DNA from 2 places in the Aliiglaciecola sp. NS0011-25 genome. Region 2 is predicted to be linked to the other one. Evidence: predicted binding sites of a transcription regulator. Region 2 holds the regulator's gene; the other holds the start of a gene.

Region 1 (11,235 bases), on a different contig from region 2:
AATCCCGCCCTGCGCACTTTTTTATCATCCCAGTCAAACCCTAGCGGTTCGATCAGATGCAAGTCGTAACCTGTATTTGCGCACAGACGAATAATGTTTCCGGTGTTGGGAGGGATTTCCGGTTGATATAAAACAATACTAAGCATATTTAATCGAGGTTCTAGAAAACTAATTGTTTAAGTGTAACAAATATTACGCCCGCAAGAACCAGCAACTTCACTATTTTAAGCTATGCCGCGGCAAATTCGCTTAAGCTAAGAATCTCAAAATTGCCCGTAACGATTGATCACGAATATCCTCAGTTTCGAAGAATATTTCATGACTCGCATTTTCAATTCGCATAAGCTCACAATTTAGCATTTTTGCTGCGACTTGAGTTTGTTTAGCGTTATTCACGACCCGATCATCTCCAGCCTGCAATAACAACACTGGAATAGTAATTGCGGCAGCATTTTTTTGGATAAATGACATCGTTTTATCAGCCTGTTTGAGCCAAGCTGTTGTGACCCCACCTAGCTTGCATTGCGGATTAGCCTCATAGGTATCTCGAAAAATTTTGTATCTTTGTTGGCAATGGGTTAATTCATTTATTGCAAAGGCTTTAGGATTATATTTGGACTGACCAATAAAATACCATGGGCTTTTACCAAAGACATGGTTTAGCAAGGTATAACTTTCAATTAGCAAACAACTTAACCATTTTGGTAATGCAGGCCTGATACCGAACATCGGAGCCGACATAATACATTTAGCGAAGTCTCCAGGGTGTGTGAGTAAATACAAACTAGAAATTGCAGCTCCCATGGAATGGCTAAGTAAAATCGGTTTATGAACGCTATTAGGGCTAATAACTTGGTCAAAAAACAATTTAAAATCAGCAACGTAGTCTGCAAAATCAGCCACATACCCTTTTTCTGGATCATCTAACATTCGTCCTGACAACCCTTGTCCTCGATGGTCGTGAATAAACACACTAAAACCTGCGTGGTACAAATTGAATACCAGCTCTTTATATTTTAATAAGGTTTCAATACGACCAGAGGAAATGGCTATGCTTCCAATAGGATTCGGATTGATCACATAAGCATAGGCAATTCGTACCTTTTGCTTCCCCAGAAAATAACCGTTAATCACGTTTCTTTGCCAAAACGGTTCTATAAATTGCTGATTCCGCTTTTCTACCAAAGTTTCATCTTCTGGGATGTGGCTCTGTTCAATCATGTTGTACGCTAACAATTAAATCACTCATCAAGATGCGTAATACTGCAATGTTGCATAGAATCAATCTACAAACACAATTCACTCGCGATCTCGCCTCAAAGGTTTCACTCATTATTGTTTAATCGGAATCGTGATGTTTACAATTAATCCACCTTCTGGCGAATTCATGGCTACGACTTCACCGCCGTGTAATTTTACCGCTTGTTTAACAATGGCTAAGCCTAAACCTACCCCACCCGTATCTCGATTTCGTGACGCAGACAACCGATAAAATGGTTTAAACATATCTTCCAAATCCGAAGAAGGTACACCTGTACCGTCATCTTTTACCGTCACTTGTAGTGTAGTAGTCAGATTAACCACTGACACTTCAACTTTAGTAGAACAATATTTAATTCCATTACTAATCAGATTTCCTACAGCACTTTTCAGTAGGTGTGGATAACAACTTAAAGTCAGTTCTGGAATGTCACCTAAAATTAATTCCTTACCACTATTTTGCGCCTCAAACTCGGCATCATTGAAAAGCTCTGTAAAACAACTTTTCAAACCAACAAGTTGTTTATCTTCAACTGCTACATCTGCCTCTAATCTAGATAGACGCAACACTTGACCAATCATTGAATCGATTTGCTGTGCTTCTTTTTCGATTCTCAATAGCTGTTTTTCAATCGACTCTGGCAGCTGTTCTTTTTGATTTTGAGCAATACCAATGGCAAGTTGCAATCTTGCCAGTGGCGACCTTAACTCATGTGATATATCAGCGACTAACCTTTTTTGACTTCCCATTAAGTCGGCAAGGCGTTTCGTCATAGAATTAAAATCTCGCCCCAAGGCGCCTATCTCGTCACCTCTTTTTGATGCAAATTTTACGTTCTGGGTTAAGTCACCATTGGCCACTTTCCTAGCACTTTTCTGCAATTGTCGAATAGGTCGAACAAGCGACCAGACAAACAAAGCGCACAGACTTCCGCTGACTAGCAATACGCTTAAGCCAAGCGCTATGGGATTTGTCTGCATCAACTGCCGTGCAAGATTTGGAGGGCGCGGTTTACCAGTGAACAGAAAATATGTCTGTCCTCTTACCGAGACTTTAGCTGGCCCAAAAAAGACCCCTGACGTAGTTCGAATAACAAAAGGTTGCGTCTCATTAATGAGTTCCAAAAACGGCTCTTTTAACGGCATCATTTCTCTTGGAAAACCATAAATAAATTCTTTGCTTTGAGCATCTATTAACATCAATGCATCTTTGCTTCTTTGCCCCGTGCGGCCTAATAAACGATTTAATTCGGCTTTGGGAAATCGCTCTGCAGTTAGCTCAATACGAGACGCTATTTGCTGTATACGATTAATGTCTACGTTATTTAGCGGTTTAATTGAGTAGTTAGAGTTGGTTTGCTTAGCTAACCAAGCGCCAACAAGACCCAACAGAATCGCTGCCAACCAAAACCATAAAAACGTTTTGCCAAAAAGACTGTTGGCAGGGTTAAGCTTTTTTAAAAACCTCATTGTTCAACCACGAACAAATAGCCAGTACCTCTAACCGTTTTAATTTTTTCTTGATCACTGTGTTGCATTAATTTACGCCTAATATTACTCACATGCATATCAATACTGCGATCAAATGCCATCAATTTTCTGCCCAATACTTTTTCGCTGATATCATTTTTACTAACAATTTGACCTGCGTTTATCATCAACAAATGCAAAATTAAAAACTCAGTAGCGGTAAACTCTAAAATATTTCCAGCACATTCAACACTCTGTGTATTGGGGTTCAATACAACATCATCAATTTGTAATCGTTGCTGAGAGCTTGTTGAAGGCAAATAATCCATGCGCCTGACGATAGCTTTGATTCGAGCCGATAACTCACGATGATTAAATGGTTTAGGCAAGTAATCGTCGGCGCCAAGCTCTAACCCAAAAATTTTATCAAAATCATCGCCTTTAGCTGTTAACATCAACACTGGCGTTAAATGACTAGTGCGTAATCGCTTAAGCACTTCAAATCCATCTATTTGCGGCAACATCACGTCCAACAAAATTAAATCGTAATGTTTCGGCCCGATGGCTTTTTGTAAGCCTGTCTCACCATCATTGGCTTGATCTATTTCATACCCTTGGGGCGACAAATACTCTATCAACAAGTTGCACAGTTCTTTATCATCATCGATAACAAGTAGTGATTTATTTTGCATGTAACCTCAATTATTCTATATGTCATTGGTACATTATGTGGTGAATTGTAAGCTTCCAGCTGATTAAGTGACAGACGAAAAGAACATTATTTACACAAGCTTTACAATGGCCAGACACTTCTTTGCATTGACGTAACTATAATGTTTATCAAATCAACGACAAGGTAAATGTCGTTATTTCGTTAAACATTAATCAAAAGGTGATACACATGAAAAGCAAATTGATTTTTTCTAAAGCAATCATTGCCATAGCTGCTACCGCAGCCGTCACTGCATTTGCAATTCAAGCGCATGAACGTCCAGAACCACCAATGCGTGCGGTATTCAAAAAGCTAGATTTAACAGATCAGCAAAAACTTGATGTACGCACTATCATGCAGCAATCTAAAGCAGATGGTGAAATTTACAAGCAAGATTTAAACAACATCAAAAATCAGCTTAAGAGCTTAATTAGATCTACTGATTGGGATCAAGATTCGGTAGTGAGTTTGTTACAACAAGAGCAAGATATTAAATCTCAACTTGCGTTAAGCTCGGCGACCAAACGCAACGCTGTCTGGAATACCCTTACCGAAGAGCAACAACAAAAGTTGAGTGCCATGAGCGAAAAAGGCAAAGAACGCAAAGGCAAGGGGCATAAAGGAGAAAAACGTTCTTCGCCGATGAAAATGTTCAAGAGACTCGACTTAACCGACGAGCAAAGTGCAAAAATTAAAGCTTTGTTTGAAAGCCAAAAAGCGGCTATGGAATCTCAGCGTGAAACGGTGAAAGGTTATCGCGATCAAGCTCAACAGCTGGTTAGAAGTGAAACTTTTGATCAATCAGCATGGTTGGCAGTGAGTGAGAAACTTCAAGCAGCTCATTTGCAAATGTCGACAGACATGTCAAAAGTGCGCCATCAAATCTGGAATATCCTTGATGAGGAACAACAGGCAAAAATGGCGAAAATGGATGAAAAAAGAGAACACCGCAAAGGTGGTGACAAACATGATAAGAAGAGACGTCATCAAGACGACGAACTCTAACTATCACATTGGTTACGTTAAAGATTATTGATAGTTATAAACTGACTATCAATAATCAGGCACAGTCCTCAAGTATTCGTCGCTGTCAAACAGCGGCGAAGTAATGATTAAATCCGCAGTGCAACGATTACAAGCTACAGGCAAATTCCACACCGAACATAATCGAAGTAAAGCTTTTACGTCAGGATCATGAGGTGCGGGGTTGAGTGGATCCCAAAAAAAGATTAAACAATCTAGTTTTCGCTCAGCGATTAATGCGCCAATTTGTTGGTCGCCACCTAAGGGTCCACTTTTAAAACGATGAACAGGTAAATCTAAACTGTCGGCGATTAGTCCGCCTGTTGTACCTGTCGCCACCAAATTATACTTTTTCAATTGTTCAATATGGGTGCGACTCCAGTCTACTAACTCCGCTTTCATGTGATCGTGAGCCACTAAAGCAATGGTCTTTTTTACTAATTCAGTCATGGATATTATTTCCTAGTATTTATCTAGCTGATTCGCTAAAGCACACGTGTTTTATCATATTCTTTAACAAAGTAACTGTGGGGTCCACATATTCTAACGATATAAACTCATCCGGCTGATGGGCTTGATTGATACTGCCCGGCCCCAAAACCAAAGTATCGCAGCCAAGCTGATTGATAAAAGGAGCCTCAGTAGCATAATTAGCATTTGTGACTTTAAAATCCGTCAACTTTTCAGCTAAGGCGATAATATTGTGCTCATTCTTACATGAGAACGCCGGAGCTGTCGGATACATAAGCTGCATGTCTACGCGGTCTGGATAAGCTTGTTTAACAGGTAACAGCGCTTCATCAATCAATGCAATTGCTTCTTCATCACGCAATCCAGGTACACAGCGAATATCAAAGTTAAGTTTGCAATGTCCACAAATTCGATTTTCGCCATCGCCGCCATGAATATGCCCTAAATTCATCGTTGCTTGGGGAACACTAAAACTTTCGTCGCGGTAATTTTTGGCAAGTTGGTCACGTAACGTGAGTAGCTGCTGTATTGCCATTTGCATAATTTCAATGGCGTTTACGCCTTTATCTGGATCGCTGGAATGGCCAGCTTTTCCAGTAATATTTAGGCTCTGCGCCATATGTCCTTTATGTTTACCGATTGGTTTCAGCTCTGTGGGTTCACCAATGATAGCCATATCAGGTTTAATTAACTGTTGTTGAGCAAAAAACCTAGCTCCGGCCATAGAGGTTTCTTCATCGGCTGTGGCTAAAATATACAGTGGTTTTTGCAGCTTTTTTAAAGGAATATCTTTTAAAGCTTCCAAAATAAAAGCAAAAAATCCTTTCATGTCGCAGGTCCCTAAACCATAAAAGGAATCATTTTTTTGCTGCAGTATAAATGGGTCGCTATTCCATCGACCTTCATCAAATGGCACTGTATCTGAGTGACCAGCTAACAGCAGACCGCCCTTGCCCGTGCCGAGTTTGGCTAATAAATTGAATTTATTCCGTGCTTCAGGCACTTTTTGAATAGAAATGCTAAAACCTAAGTCTGAAAAAAGATTCCCTAAATAGTCGATTAACTGACGATTACTCATATCTAGATCTTCGTCTACGGCACTTATTGTAGGGATGGAAATGATTTTTTCATAAACTTCTAAGAAAGTTAAATTTGGCATAAGAACCTTAAAATATAATTATTCACTTTTATTGCATATTTATAACATTGATGGCATGCTACGTCCATGCAACAAAGAACCAGTTTTAAACTGATTTTTAAACCTTAACGATCAATTACAGTGCATATTGCCTGAAAATTGATGAATAGAGAATAAATGAGAACTATGAGCACAAATAACTCCCTGCCTTGCTACGCTTGTACGTCTGTCCGACGAATCTAATTTTGGTTGCGTAGCACGCTCCTCTCCTTTGATATAGAAGAAGTTTTTAAAGGATTGGGGCGCTTTTTTTATTTTTCTAAGTTAACATTTTCAAAAATTATCGGTAGACATCATTATGTTGAAAGCATGTGTAATCGGAGCAAGTGGATATACAGGCGCAGAACTCGCCAGAATATTAACCTTGCATCCTAAATTTGAGCTAGCAGGATTGTTTGTTTCGCAAAACAGTCAAGATGCAAATAAAGCTTTAAGTCAGCTCCACCCCTCTTTAAGCGGTTTAGTCGACACTAAGGTTTTACCCATTAATGATGGTCTGTTAAGCGAGCTCGCAGATTCTTTAGATGCCATATTTTTAGCCACACCTCACGAAGCCAGCCACGACTGGATGCCTATATTAACGGCAGGAAAAGCAAAAATATTCGATTTATCAGGGGCGTTCAGAATTAAAGATGCAGACGTGTTTGCAGACTTTTATGGATTTGCACACCAGCATAAACCGTTACTTGAAAAAGCGGTCTACGGGTTAGCTGAATGGAATGCAGCGTCTATTGCTGAGGCATCGCTAGTAGCAGTGCCAGGTTGCTACCCTACAGCTTCGCTATCAGCGCTCAAGCCTTTGTTTAATTCAAATCTGTTAGACAGCCAGCATCGTCCAATTATTAATGCGGTATCTGGTGTTAGTGGTGCGGGAAGAAAAGCCGCTTTGGGAAATAGCTATTGCGAAGTGAGCCTGCAAGCATATGGTGTTCTTGGCCATCGCCACCAGCCAGAAATTAGCCAAGCCTTAGGTACCGACGTTATATTTACTCCCCATTTAGGTAATTTTAAGCGCGGAATATTGGCCACAATTACGGTGAAAACAGTTGCTGGCACCAGCAAAGAGCAAGTATCGGATGCTTACCAAAAAGCCTACAGTGATAAACCTATTATCCGTTTACTAAATCATTTTCCTAAGTTAGATGATGTAGTGAATACTGCGCACTGTGATCTGCATTGGAAGTTAGATGAAAAATCTGGATATTTAGTCATTGGCAGTGCCATCGACAACTTGTTAAAAGGTGCAGCATCTCAAGCAATTCAATGTGCTAACTTAAGTTTCGGTTTTGCATCTCCTACTGGATTAATTGCTGAGGTGAGTAAATGAAAGTAAAAGTTATCAAAGTTGGTGGTGCATTTTTAGATGACCCAAGTATTTCCGCAGACTTTTTTGCCGCGCTTTATGCCGCTCAAGAACAACAGCCAATAGTGTTAGTTCATGGTGGTGGCAGCAGTGTTGAGAAGCTTTTAAAAAATCTGTCACTTAGCAGTCATAAACTAAATGGTCTGAGAGTCACGCCGAAATCACAAATTGATTATGTCGTCGGTGCTTTAGCCGGCACAGCCAATAAAAACTTGTGTGCATTAGCGAAAAAAAGTGGACTTATCCCTGTGGGATTAAGTTTATTGGATGGTAACATTACCAATTGCCATCAAATCAGTGAAGAATTAGGCAATGTAGGTTCTGCAGAGCCTATTGATCAAACTTTACTGACGACTCTGTTGGCAGCTGGCTTTTTACCCATAGTGAGCTCCATTGGAGCAGATGACCAGGGTGAATTGCTTAATATCAACGCCGATCAAGCAGCAACAGCCATTGCCAAACTGCTTAATGCACAACTAGTTTTGTTATCAGATGTAGCAGGTGTGCTCGATCAGAATAAGTCACTTATTAATAAACTCACGTCTGACGATATTGAAACTTTGATATCAGATGGTGTTATTCGCGATGGTATGACAGTGAAAGTAGAAGCGGCATTAGATGCGGCGAATCAAATAGGACAGTCTGTGACTATAGCAAGTTGGAAAAACCTTGATATTTTAACCCAAGATACTCCAACTGAAGAAAACGCTTCTGCAGGAACAACCATTTTCCCATCGTCTAAGGAAAACAAATGAAACAGGACCTATTAACGTTTAAAGATTGGAGTTCGCAGGATTTAAATAATTTGTTGGCGCTAGCGGCAAAAATTAAAGCTGCGCCTGAAGAACACAATCAAGTTTTGGCTGGAAAATCAATTGCGGCTTTGTTCGAGAAACCCTCTTTGCGTACCCGTGTTAGTTTTGATATTGGTATCAATAAACTCGGTGGACACATGGTTTACCTTGACTCCCAGGCTGGTAAACTAGCTGGCCGAGAAGACGCCAAAGACACAGCAGCAAATTTAGCTTGTTGGGCAGATGCGATTGTTGCCAGAGTGTTTAGTCATGATACCTTAGTGCAGTTTAGTCAAGCTTCTAAAGTACCGGTAATCAACGCGTTATGCGACCTCTATCACCCGTGCCAAGCAATAGCTGATTTTCTCACCTTACAAGAAACCTATGGTTCATTAGAAAACTTAACCTTAGCTTATGTAGGTGATGGCAATAACGTTACCCATTCACTATTGCTGGTTGGCGCTATACTTGGGGTGAATATCGTTAGTGTTACCCCTGCAGGTTACGAAGTTGATCAAGGGATATTTGAATTAAGCCAAAAAATTGCAGAAAAATCTGGTGCAAAAATCATCCAAAGTAATAACGTCGAAGACGCTAAAGGTGCCAATGTACTTTATGCTGATACGTGGTTATCAATGGGAGATGAAACACCGTTATCAGATATTAAACGCATTTTTGACCCATACAAAGTCGACGAAGCTATGATGGCATTAACCGGTGCACAATACGTTATGCATTGCCAACCCGCTCATCGTGATTTAGAAATTAGCGGTACTTTAATTGATAGCGATAAATCATTATTAATGCAACAAGCTGAAAATAGAATGCATGGCCAAAATGCCATTCTAGTAACGTTGTTAGCTTAAAATTGAGTGACTCGAAGTTCATTTTAAAAAATCAATCTGTTGAAGCTGATTTGTTCAAACTACAAATCAACACAAGTTTATTTAGGAAATAGTTATGTCAAAACCCGACGTTAAAAAAGTTGTTTTAGCCTATTCAGGCGGCTTAGATACCTCTGCCATTATTCCATGGTTGAAAGAAAATTATGATTGTGAAGTAGTCGCCTTTGCGGCAGATGTTGGCCAAGGCGATGAAGAATTAGAAGGTCTTCGTGAAAAAGCCATTAAAACCGGTGCCAGCGAATGTTATATCGTTGATTTGAAAGAAGAGTTTGTTGCTGACTATATTTATCCAACAATCAAAACTGGCGCGGTATACGAAGGTGAATATTTACTAGGTACTTCAATGGCTCGTCCAGTAATTGCGAAAGCACAAGTTGAAATTGCCCGTAAAGTAGGCGCAGACGCGCTATGCCACGGTTGTACTGGTAAAGGTAACGACCAAGTACGTTTCGAAAGTACTTTTGCAGCACTAGCACCTGACTTACAAGTTATTGCACCTTGGCGTGAGTGGGATATGGTTTCACGTGAAGACTTATTAGATTACCTAGCAAAACGTGATATTAAAACCAGTGCTTCTGCCACTAAAATATACAGCCGTGATGCAAACGCTTGGCACATCTCTCATGAAGGTGGTGAATTAGAGGATCCTTGGTGTGAACCAACCAAAGGCATTTGGACCATGACCGTCGATCCAGAAGATGCGCCAGACAAGCCTGAAAGCGTTTCCCTAAGTTTTGATAAAGGACAACTTACTACAGTTAACGGTGTTGCTCTTTCGCCATATAACGCGCTAGTTGAACTGAACAAAATTGCAGCCAAACATGGTGTTGGCCGAATCGATATCGTTGAAAACCGCTTAGTCGGCATGAAGTCTCGTGGATGTTATGAAACTCCTGGCGGCACAGTCATTATGGCTGCGTATAAAGCGCTAGAGTGCATGGTTTTAGATAAAGCAGCATTAAAACACCGTGAATATTTAGGTTTAGAGTTTTCACACGTGATGTATGACGGACGTTGGTTTACTGCTCTTTCCGACTCATTGTTAGCAGGTGCCGAAGTATTTGCGCAACAAGTTACTGGTGACATCGTCATTAAGCTATATAAAGGTCGCGCTACTGTTACTCAACGTCGTTCACCAAATAGCTTGTATTCAGAAGATTTTGCCACCTTCGGACAAGACGATGTGTATGACCAAAAACATGCTGAAGGATTTATTCGTTTGTTCAGCTTATCAAGTCGTATTGCAACCTTAAATAAAAAAGCGCGCGACGCGAATAAAGGAAACTAGTCATGGGTTTATGGGGAGGCCGCTTTCAAGAGGGCAGCAGTAATATGTTCAAACAGGTCAACGACTCGTTGCCCTTTGATCGGATTTTGGCTAGCCAAGATATTCGCGGTTCAATTGTGTGGTCACGTGCCATTGCTAAAGCAGGTGTATTGACCACTCAAGAACAGCAACAAATAGAAGCTGCTTTAAATGAATTGCTAAGCAAAGCCGAAGCAGATGAATTGGATTTTGATGCCAGTAGTGAAGAAGATATTCACAGTTTCATTGAGTCGGCGTTAATTGAAAAACTTGGTGATCTGGGAAGAAAGCTTCATACCGGTCGCAGTCGTAACGATCAAGTCGCTACCGACTTTCGGTTGTGGTGTAAAGAGCACCTAGAAAGCTTGAAAGACGATTTACTGGCAATCAAAAGTGCGCTGGTACTGTCTGCTGATCGCAACAGAGACGTCATCTTACCTGGTTACACCCATTTGCAACGAGCTCAACCAGTACGATATCCGCATTGGTGTTTGGCTTATGTTGAGATGATCAAACGCGACATTAGTCGTTTAGAGGATTTGCTGGTAAGAATGAATCAATGCCCATTAGGCAGTGGCGCGCTAGCCGGCACGGTTTACGCCATTGATCGTCAGGAAATTGCTGAACAGCTGAGCTTTGGCTCTCCTTGCGCCAACAGTTTAGACGCCGTATCCGATCGAGACTATGTTTTAGAACTATTGTTTTGTGCCAGTACTTCAATGATGCACTTATC
Region 2 (11,235 bases):
CATTACCAATAGACGCTTCACCAGTGCAATTTAGTTCTTGGATGGGTGGTGATCGTGACGGCAACCCAAATGTAACCTCTAAAATTACCCAAGAGGTGTTGTTGCTTGCCAGAAAACGTGCAGCGAAACTGTTTGCCAAAGATATTGATGCTCTGCAAGTAGAACTCTCTATGGGTGACTGCGATCAAGCGCTTAAAGATATAGTCGGTGAAGACCAACTAGAACCCTACCGTGCATTGTTACGCCCCCTTTATCATAGACTTGCAAAGACGCAAGAAGGTATCGACAATTATTTAGCTGGTCATCAAGTTGATGATAGTAATTGGGTGACTTGTCAAGATGACATACTGGCACCTTTGTTAACCTGCTATCAGTCATTGCATGCTTGTGGAATGCAAGTTATCGCCGACGGCAAACTATTAGACACCATTAGACGTGTACATTGTTTTGGTGTGCACTTACTTAAATTAGATATTCGACAAGATTCAGAACGCCATGCTCAAGTATTTGGCGAGTTAACACGCTACTTTGGCATGGGTGATTACATGCATTGGAGCGAAGAAGACAAACAAGCGTTCTTGTTAAAAGAATTGGGATCTAAACGTCCACTTATTCCGGAAAACTGGGAACCTTCGGCAGAAGTCCAAGAGGTTTTAGATACCTGCCGCATTATTGCTAAAAACAGCCAACAAGGTTTTGGGATTTATATTATTTCAATGGCAAGTCTGCCCTCAGATGTGCTTGCTGTGCAGTTACTGCTTAAAGACACAGGTGTTAAATGGCCAATGCCAGTAGCACCACTGTTCGAAACCTTGGATGATTTGAATAACGCTGCAATTGTGATGAAACAATTGCTCAGTATCGATTGGTATCGAGGTTATATTCAAGGTAAACAGTACGTAATGATTGGTTATTCTGACTCAGCAAAAGACGCCGGTGCGTTGGCCGCTGGGTGGGCCCAATACGAGTCTCAAGAAGCATTGGTTAAATTAGCCGATGAATTTGAAACCAAGTTGACCTTGTTTCATGGTCGCGGAGGTACAATCGGACGTGGAGGTCTACCTGCACATGCTGCTATCCATTCACAACCTCCAGGTTCTCTCACCGGTGGTTTTAGGGTTACTGAGCAAGGTGAAACCATACGTTATAAATTTGGTATGCCGGAACTTGCGAAAGGAAGCCTAGGCTTATACGCCAGTGCGATTCTAGAAGCGATATTGTTTCCACCACCTAAGCCAAAACAAGAGTGGCGAGAAGCGATTACCTCTATGGCCAACGAAGGTCGTGATAACTATCGTAAAATAGTACGTCATGATGAAAACTTTGTGCCCTACTTTAGAGTGGCAACTCCCGAACAAGAGCTCGGCAAATTACCTTTAGGTAGTCGTCCAGCAAAACGCAAACCAACAGGTGGTATTGAGAGTCTCAGAGCAATCCCATGGATTTTCGCATGGGCGCAAACGCGGTTGGTTTTACCGTCTTGGTTAGGTTCAATGAAAGCAGTGACCGATTACTACCAATCAGGTCAGCAGCAGATCATTGATGATATGTTGGAAAATTGGCCATTCTTCCATTCCCGCTTATCGATGCTTGATATGGTGTTTAATAAAGCAGACACCAGAATAAGCAAAGAATATGATGATCGTCTTGTACCGGCTGAATTGCAGTATTTTGGTGAAGCATTGAGAACCGAGTTAGATGAAAGCATTGAATCTTTGCTCAAATTATTAGGCCAAGAGACTGTAATGGAAACGGATCCGCGAGGAAAAGAATCCATGAGTATTAGAGCGGGTTACTTGCAACCTTTGCACTTCTTGCAAATTGAATTGTTATCTAGAATAAGAAAATTAGATGACAGTCAACACGATGCGTTATTGGAAAGAGCAATGATGGTAACCATCGCAGGTATTGCTGTGGGCATGCGTAATACAGGTTAATTCTGGCTGAACTAGCCTGCATAAAAAAGCCCCTTGTAGTTAACTACAAGGGGCTTTTTGTTAGGTTCGGTAATAGGTTAAATGCTTAACCTTTTACGAATTTAACACCTAACTCAATATCGCCACGCAAACCTTCAAGCATTGAATCTTTTGCGTTTTGTTCAAATTCGCTCAACTCACCGTAAGGTAGAATTTCTTCTACACCGTTAGGACCTAGTCTTACAGGGTGAGAGAAGAATACTGCGTCGTCTGAGTTGGTTTCAACATAAGTATATTCAACCACGTTGTCGCCTTTCATAGCAGCTACTAGAGACAAACAGAATCTTGCCGCAGCTTGACCCATTGACAATGTAGCAGATCCGCCACCGGCTTTTGCTTCAACAACTTCAGTACCAGCGTTTTGAATGCGAGTAGTTAAACTTGCTATTTCATCATCGCTAAATGTCACACCTTCAACTTGTGAAAGTAGAGGTAAAATAGTTGTACCAGAGTGACCACCAATAACAGGAACGTGCACACTAGTAGAGCTCAAACCTTTCAATTCAGCTACAAAAGTTTCAGAACGGATAACATCAAGAGTAGTTACACCGAACAATTTGTTTTTGTTGTAAACACCCTTAGCTTTTAACGTTTCTGCAGCAATCGCAACAGTAGTGTTAACTGGGTTGGTAATAATACATGTACATGCATCAGGACAGTTATCCGCAATACCTTCAACTAGGTTCTTAACGATACCCGCATTGATATTGAACAAATCAGAACGATCCATACCTGGTTTACGAGGTACCCCTGCTGGGATCAAAACAATATCACAACCTTGTAACGCAGTTGCTAAATCATCTTTACCAAAACCTTCAACTTTTACGTCTGTAGGGATGTGGCTCAAATCAACTGCCACTCCTGGCACAACAGGTGCAACATCATATAAAGCTAACTCGGAACCAGCTGGTAACTGGGTTTTCAATAAAAGAGAAAGGGCCTGACCGATACCGCCTGCAGCACCTAATACCGCTACTTTCATAGTTGTCTCCTGTGGGACTATTAAATTGACGGCAAACCATAGAGTAAGCCGCATGAAAAAACAATTTATTGTGGTGAATGTTCACTATCTGTTTTGCAATATAACTCTTTTAGCCTAACATTCAGTTAGTTTTTAAGGCTTAACAGAATATATGGGTTAGATGCTACGAATTCAATACTTAGTAGTAACTCAAAACAGACACTTTAACTATATGATATTAATGCAAAGTATTTTGCTGCTTGTAAACAAGGCTACCTACCCTGTTTAGATTGTGTCAAACTATAGCAGTTAATAGCGAGGGTGGCATGTCTAATACAAAACAAGAAGAATTGGTCAAAGCATTTAAAGATATTTTAAAAACGGAAAGCTTTGGCTCTCAAGGTGAAATTGTTGATGCACTAACGGAACAAGGCTTTGGCAGTATTAGTCAATCCAAGGTTTCCCGTATGCTAAGTAAATTTGGCGCGGTACGCACCCGCAATGCGCGCGGTGACATGGTTTACTGTTTGCCACCAGAGATGGGAATGCCTACGGCAAAAAGCCCATTGCGTCAATTAGTATTAGATATTGTGCACAACAATGTCATGGTAATCATTCGTACCAGTCCAGGTGCAGCTCAACTCATCGCGCGCTTATTGGACTCCCTTAGTCAAAAGGATGGTGTATTAGGCACTATTGCTGGAGACGATACGATTTTTATCGCACCTGCTGACATCAGCAATATTGAAGAAACCCGTAAAAAAGTTGAAGCCCTATTTGAGAATGTTTAACGATTTTCACTCTAACAAATAGGCAGCTACCCGTTTCAACTGTAAATTAAAACGTGACATTACCCTTTAGAGATCCTTTCGTATAATTGTGAGTTGTTTAGCAATGATAACTATCGAGCATTTTCATCATCCTAAATTAGCCGTAAAATCTTGGCGAATTTGTAAACATAGCGCCGTAGCGGTGTTAGGCAAAAATGGTTCAGGGAAACAATTTGTCGACCAACTTCTGTTAGGAAAATTAAATAATGCCGAATACAGCAGCTTAAATTTACCCGCAAGGGATTTAGTTGCACTGGTGTCTTTTGAAACCTTGCAGGCCGTATATGAAAACGAATTAAAGATTGATGAAACCGATATCACCGATGAAATTGATTTTGGCACTCCGGCAAAAGACTTTTTACCTCAAGACAAACTTGACCACCCATTTATTGCCAGCTTCCACTTAGAACATCGCCTTGATACCGGTTTTCGACAGCTTAGTACTGGCGAGTCGCGCAAGCTGTTAATCTTAAAAGCGATATTATCTGGCGCTACCTATATTATTTTGGATAACCCATTTGATGATTTAGATCCATCATCAAGGGCGCAATTAAGTCAGGTGTTAAGTCAGCTAAAACACCAAGATATCACCTTGATTATATTACTCAGTAATCGTCAAGACATCCCAGACTGGATCACAACATTCGCGCTGGTAGAAAATAATAGTTTGCATGATTTGAGTGGATTATCAGTAAGTGATGCGCAAGCCACTATCGACACCATATTTGCTTTTGATGCACTAGATAAATCATTACTTGAGCGGATGATATCCGATAAACATAGCCACAATAAAAAACCGCTAGTGCGCATCAATAACGCAAATGTTATTTATACCGAAAATCATGCACTCAAAGCCGCCAATTTAAGTATTGATACGTTCCAGCACACAATCATTACCGGACCCAATGGATCCGGCAAATCAACATTACTGCAATTGGTTACCGGTGACTGTCCACAATGTTTCAGCAATGATGTCACTGTTATGGGCTATAGGCGCGGTACCGGTGAAACCATCTGGGATATCAAAAAACACCTAGGGATAGTTTCCCCTGATATCCACCGTTCGTATCGAGTAAGCTGCAATGCATTAACCGTGGTACTGTCAGGATTCATGGACTCCATTGGTTTGTATAAAGACGTCACTTCTAGCCAGAAACAACAAGCATTAGCATGGCTAGATTTGATTGGTCTTAGGCCACTGGCCAACAGTAGCTTCAAACAGCTTAGTTTTGGTGAACAGCGTTTGTTATTGATCGCGCGAGCCTTAGTTAAGTTCCCATCACTTTTAGTGTTAGACGAGCCCACACAAGGTTTAGATGAAATTAATCGGCGCTTGGTACTAGATGTGATTACAACTATTGCTAAAAAACAGTTGGCAACCATTCTCATGGTTAGCCATCGTGAAGATGAACGCTTGCCAATCTTTGCCCAGCACAAAGAATTGCAGGCTGGATAGTCGCAAGGGTTAACCTACAATATATAGGTTATTTCAACTCAACTTCGCGCCACACTAGGCGATGATCAGATGATGCTTGTCGTTCTTCAACTAATTCACTACCTGGCTCACTTTTACTGGGCCAGAATACCCCTGAGTCGAGTATTGAAAGGCCAGCTTTAGATGGCAGCACATAGTCAACAGTTAAGCCCCACTTTGCGGTATGATATTTGGCATTAGGGTTATTCAAGTTTGACTCTTTCGCACCAGCACTTTTGGGTAATTCGTGTTGAGCAACACGGGGATGAGCAAGTAAATCAGCCATCATAGTGCGTTCTCCATCGCCTTCATTTGCAGATGCATTCAAATCCCCTAATATAACAAAACGCTCGCCACTGAAGCCGCCTCTTTTGCCCTTATCATCATAGATATAGTCAGCTTTTGAACCGGCGTCTAAATAATCATTCCAAAATTGAATTTCATCATGATTTCGCAAACCATTACGATTTTCCGGCCCATCAAATACCGGAGGAGTTGGATGACTCGCAAGAACATGTACCGTCTTACCTTCTATGTTAATCGGAATATCCCAATGGGATTTAGACGATAAGCGTAAGATTTGAATCGCCTCAGGTGAATACCAAGCACTACCATCGGTGTTCTTAATTTTCCCTAAAGTGTTGTGAGGCATGTCTTTCCACAAGAACTTTTGGAAAGTTCGAGCGCCATGCAAATCAATGGGATAGCGGCTCAATAGCAACATCCCATATTGTCCAGGATAACGACCAAAACCAAAGGCATCACTACCTGAATTTTCTATTTTATCGTCGTTATTTAAGTCAACACCGCTAGCAACCCCTGTGTTGACCGGTGCATAGTAAAAATATGGGTAATCAATAGCCCGCTGTCCTTGCTGTGAAACCTGCAAATAATTGTTGATAAAAGCGTCAGGACCCAACGACGGATCGCTGCTGTAATCAAACTCATTTAGCAGAATAATATCAGGCCGAATTCGTTGAATAATCTGTGCAATATTTTTTATCTGTTGGTTATCGCCTGTGGCTAAATGCTTAAACAACAAAGTCGGATCATGCTGGTCTTGCTGCGCTTCTGTCCCTCGATAATTGTCCGCTTCCATACTGACATTAAAGGTTGCCACTCGAATTGTTGGTTGAGAATTAGCACAGCTAACTAATTGCATTGCGATTAGCACTCCTAAGATTATCGAAAAGAACTTCATTTTTTATCAACCCGCATATTAAATACCTCGAATCTATTAGTATATCTTACCTTCAAACACAAAAAAGCCGGTCATAAAGACCGGCTTTTAATCTAGTAGTTAATTACTTAGAACTTGTACTTAACACCAAAACGTACTTCCCAAAGAGAAGCGCCACGGTTAATACTTTGCGGTGAAGCATTGTACTCTTCGTAAACGTATTGGTTTTGGTCGTTAATACTTGCAGTAATAATATCATCAGCTGGGAAAGAACCTTCACGGAAAATGCCCCAATCGTCATTCAACATGTTACCCAAGTTTTCAATAACTACGAAAGCGCTGGCTTTATGATCTTCATAAAACGCAGGTAGTTCTTGTTCAACGCGAACGTCAAACTTCACCCACCAATCGGCTTTCACAGAGTTACGTCCCATGATACCGCCACGAGATAGACCTTCTGACGCAATAAAGTCATTGAAGGCAGCTAAATCAAAGTCATCACCATAAACTACGCTATCATCATTTTCCAATGGTACATAAATCAAACTTCTGTAGTCATTTGAATCAGCGAACATACTTGAAGAATTAGAATATGTATATGAAATTGGCGCACCTTCATTAGCAGTACCAAACAAGCTAAACTTGGTTGCGTAACCATCCATGAACTCTTGAGAATAACTCAAGTTCAATGTGAAACGGTGACGAACTTCGTAATCAGATGTAAATACACCAGGGTTGTTCAATGATGAGGTAGCAAGGTTACCGAAGTTAGAACCTGCTGTAGAGCTCGTCATTGGACTCACATCTGTAGAACGAGTATATGCATATGCAAAACTTGCATCTAAACCGAAATCGAACTCTTTGCTTACCGCTAAAGACACAACTTTAGATTCGCCGTCTGATCCGTCTACATTAGTCAGCATTAAGTCATATCCTTCGAAACGACCATTTGAGGCATATAGTGGACGACCATCAGGAGCAACTTCACCAGATTCAGTCAAAGAAAGATCCGTTACAATCGGTGAATCTTTTTTCTTGGTATACATTACATCAGCTGTGAATACATAGTCATTGTCAGTGATATACGTACCACCGATTGCAAATTTCCACTCATGGGGAATTTTGAAATCAGGGTCAGTTGCATTCACACCACCATCACCCGTTTCGATAGATGTATTGGCAACGGCGTCGTACATAGCTTGAGGAATGTCATAAATTGGACGACCTTGACCTGTCAATGCAGTATTAAACAATGTATCAAAGTTTTCAATTTCACTCTCACGCACACCAATGTTAGTTACACCATCATTTGAATAGGCATTTGAGATCCAAACGTTAGGGTTACCACCAGAATAACGGCCAACACCACCACGTACTTCTAGGTTGTCTGCAACACTCCAGTTAAATCCAATACGAGGCTGAATCAAATCAAGACCATCAACAGTTCCGGTATTAGCAAAACCATAACGAGATTGGAAGTTTTGGTTCAATGTAGGAGTATCATCTGTGCTGTATTTGTCGTAACGCAAACCAATCATCATTTGAACATCATCAGTCAAATCGAAATCATCTTGAATGTACAAAGTAGTAGTCGTGTTTGCGAACGATGCACCGGCATCAGCAGGGTTGTTAGTACCAGCAGAGTTGTTGTAATAAATACGGTTCACAATACCAGCTTCAAAATCTGCAATAGAGTCAAAGCGATATTCACCAACGGTGTGCTGCATAAACAAGTTGAATACGTCTAGTTTTTCGTATTCGATACCAGCCATAATTTTATGGTCTTCATAATAATAAGTACCAGTAAACTTGAAGGTATCTGTATCGTAGTTGAGTTCGTTAGATTGACGAGAGTCATCAGGACCAATATAAATAGTACCATCAGCAGTACTTATTTGTGCTTCAGCAAAACCTGATGCAGCATCCAATGAATTCTGGCGATTTTTAAGTTTTGAAGAACCAATACGTAATTCTGTACTGAAGTTTTCAGTCCAGTCAGAATAAACTGATGCAACCACACTTGTTAACTCAGCGCCACGCTCATAGAAGTGATTTGACAAAGATAAAGTACTTGAACCACCATCAGACTGACTTAAGCTGAAACCATCGTTCCAGTTATAAACCAATGAGGCACGGTGATCGTCATTAATATTCCAATCTATTTTAGCTAAGATTTTTTCGTCTTCAATTGGCGCACTACCAGGAGTTCCGCCAACATCGTAACCATAAACACTTTGTGCAATAGAAGTAACTTGGTCTATTTCATCTTGTGTTATACGTGAACCTAAAGCGTCATAGCTGTATAACTGAACACCTTCAACTTTCTCGTAAGAACCGAAGAAGAACAAAGTGTCTTTGATTAGTGGCAGGCCAACGTTGAAACCATAACGTTTTTCGGTGTAGTTACCATTGTCTTGTTCTTGACCTTCAACTGAATCACCTTTGAACGAATCACTAGTGAAATCGAAGAATACACTACCGTGAACTTCATTCGTACCAGACTTAGTAACCGCATTAATGTTACACGCTGTAAAGCCACCGTATTGAACATCAAAAGGCGCTAATTCAACCGTAACTTGCTCAATAGCATCGAAAGAAAAAGGCATTCTTTCAGTTGGGTAACCATTGCTGTTCAAACCGAAGTTATCGTTCATGCGAACGCCGTCTAAGGTTAAACTGTTGTAACGAGGGCTTGCACCAGCACACTGTACTGCGTCATTGAAACCTTCATCAATATAAATACGCGGGTCAGCACGAATAACATCATTAATGTCACGATTGATTGACGGTGCGTTTTCCAAGTCAGCTAAGTTAAAGTTAGCTGAAGGGCCTGTGCCACCGAACTCAGAAACACTGACTGAAGAAGCAGTAACAACAATGCTTTCTAATTGCTGGTCATCTTCTAGAGATAAATTGATACCATATAATTCACCAAGACTAAGGTAAACATCGTTTATTGTCGTGTCTTGATAAACATTAGAATCGACAATGATGTTGTAAGGTCCACCAACGCGTAAACCTTTAGTGCTGAACTGGCCAGAACTGTTTACTTGTACTTGCTTAGTAGTACCAGAAGGCACGTGAATGATTGTAATCGTTGTTCCAGTCGCAGGTGCCCCAGCTGGAGTAAGTATTTTACCAGTTATACCTGACGAAGTTTCCTGAGCCATTGCTGCTGTTGACATGCCAACAGACATAGCCACTGCAATCGCAATACGATTCAGTTTGGTTTTTTTAAACATTGTGTTTTCCTAAGTAGTGTGTGTTCTTTTCTGCCCATCCAGTTTTCATTCACAGTCTTGTTGCGCTGCGTCATGAAACTTTAGATGCTTAAGTTTCAAATCGGGCGTATTGTATCAGGTCAATTATTACACTTTTATGACTAAGGTGTCAGCAATAAAATTTAATTCTAAAATTAACCCCAAAGCCACACCGTTATAACCTTTCATTTACTTTCTTGACCACTTGGTCAATCCAATTTATAGTATAAAACAATAAAATCTAGACTAAACAGTCACATACAAATCAGACCATTTAGTCTAGGACTAATTTATACTTAATTTTTGAGCAAATTAGTATAATTTTTTTTATTCAGACTGACTTTTTTTGCGATGACTGGTATCTTTTGCCAAGTTTTTTATTGATTCAGGGTCGAAATGGCTTCTCCACTTATTATCGCGATTGCTGGTGCTTCAGGTTCTGGTAAATCTTTGTTTACAGAAAATCTACTAAATGAATTTGCTCAACAGGGTCGACCTGTGCAAATTTTGCGCGAAGATCACTATTATCGTGCCCAAGATCATTTGCCTATGCATGAACGTGAAAAAAACAATTACGATCATCCAAAAGCATTCGAGCATGAATTGCTGGTTAAGCACTTAAAGGACTTGAAAGAAGGCAAACCCATTGAATACCCAACTTACTGCTACAAAACCCATACTCGACTTAAACAGCGAGAAGTTTTGGAGTCTGCGCCGGTAATTATTGTTGAAGGCATCATGTTATTGGCAAGCCCTGACTTAGAACCTTTATACAATGTGAAGATCTTTGTTGATACGCCACTGGATATTTGCCTTTTACGCAGAATAAAACGCGACATTGCAGAACGGGGCAGAACTTTAGAATCAGTAGCTCACCAGTACGAAAGTACCGTGAAGCCAATGTATCATCAGTTTATTGCACCAAGTAGATTTACCGCTGATGTGATTGTCACCCAAGGTGGTGAAAACTATATTGCGTTGGATGTGATTAAATCACATATTCAACAAGCTTTACTTAATGAATAAAAATCAACTAAAAAAATAATAATAAAAAGGAAATCCCATGATCGGTTTACTTGGAATTGTGGTGCTAATAGCCATAGCGTATGGCTTGTCAGCCCACCGTAAAAGCATCAACTGGCGAACAGTTGGCGGAGCTTTTTTTATACAAGCAACTGTAGGGGCTTTGATTCTTTACGTTCCTGCGGGCAAAGACGCGCTGCTCAAAATGTCTGCCGGCGTGCAGTGGGTTTTGGATATGGGTCAAGCAGGTATTGATTTTATATTTGGTCCTTTGGGTAATAAGTCACTAGGATTTATTTTTGCCTTTAACGTATTACCTGCAATTGTGTTCTTTTCTTCGTTGATCGCGGTTCTGTATTACATCGGTGTAATGCAATGGGTTATTCGGTTAATAGGTGGATTTTTACAGTTCTTCTTAAAAACCAGTCGCCCAGAATCTATGTCCGCAGCGGCTAATATTTTTGTCGGTCAGACAGAAGCCCCTCTTGTGGTAAAACCTTTTATTCCACAAATGACCAGTTCAGAACTGTT

What was found. Region 2 encodes ArgR, which controls arginine synthesis, uptake and breakdown. Its sites were predicted from a motif close to ANTGAATANNTATTCANT; they were not measured.
Region 1: the regulator ArgR is predicted to act here: its motif matches at 6,105-6,122, upstream of argE (acetylornithine deacetylase).

What each region holds. Positions count from the first base shown of each region.
Region 1 is NZ_BAABWR010000010.1:45,393-56,627, forward strand. Features, by position in the region: gene trmL (tRNA (uridine(34)/cytosine(34)/5-carboxymethylaminomethyluridine(34)-2'-O)-methyltransferase TrmL) at 1-146, opposite strand, end outside; gene ABWV72_RS10245 (alpha/beta fold hydrolase) at 250-1,221, opposite strand; gene ABWV72_RS10250 (ATP-binding protein) at 1,333-2,730, opposite strand; gene ABWV72_RS10255 (response regulator transcription factor) at 2,727-3,422, opposite strand; gene ABWV72_RS10260 (Spy/CpxP family protein refolding chaperone) at 3,632-4,447, shown strand; gene ABWV72_RS10265 (methylglyoxal synthase) at 4,496-4,915, opposite strand; gene argE (acetylornithine deacetylase) at 4,935-6,095, opposite strand; gene argC (N-acetyl-gamma-glutamyl-phosphate reductase) at 6,433-7,461, shown strand; gene argB (acetylglutamate kinase) at 7,458-8,252, shown strand; gene ABWV72_RS10285 (ornithine carbamoyltransferase) at 8,249-9,157, shown strand; gene ABWV72_RS10290 (argininosuccinate synthase) at 9,252-10,484, shown strand; gene argH (argininosuccinate lyase) at 10,487-11,235, shown strand, end outside.
Region 2 is NZ_BAABWR010000003.1:250,771-262,005, forward strand. Features, by position in the region: gene ppc (phosphoenolpyruvate carboxylase) at 1-1,937, shown strand, start outside; gene mdh (malate dehydrogenase) at 2,023-2,958, opposite strand; gene argR (transcriptional regulator ArgR) at 3,264-3,728, shown strand; gene ABWV72_RS04215 (ATP-binding cassette domain-containing protein) at 3,832-5,223, shown strand; gene ABWV72_RS04220 (endonuclease/exonuclease/phosphatase family protein) at 5,252-6,403, opposite strand; gene ABWV72_RS04225 (TonB-dependent receptor) at 6,550-9,663, opposite strand; gene udk (uridine kinase) at 10,078-10,707, shown strand; gene ABWV72_RS04235 (NupC/NupG family nucleoside CNT transporter) at 10,745-11,235, shown strand, end outside.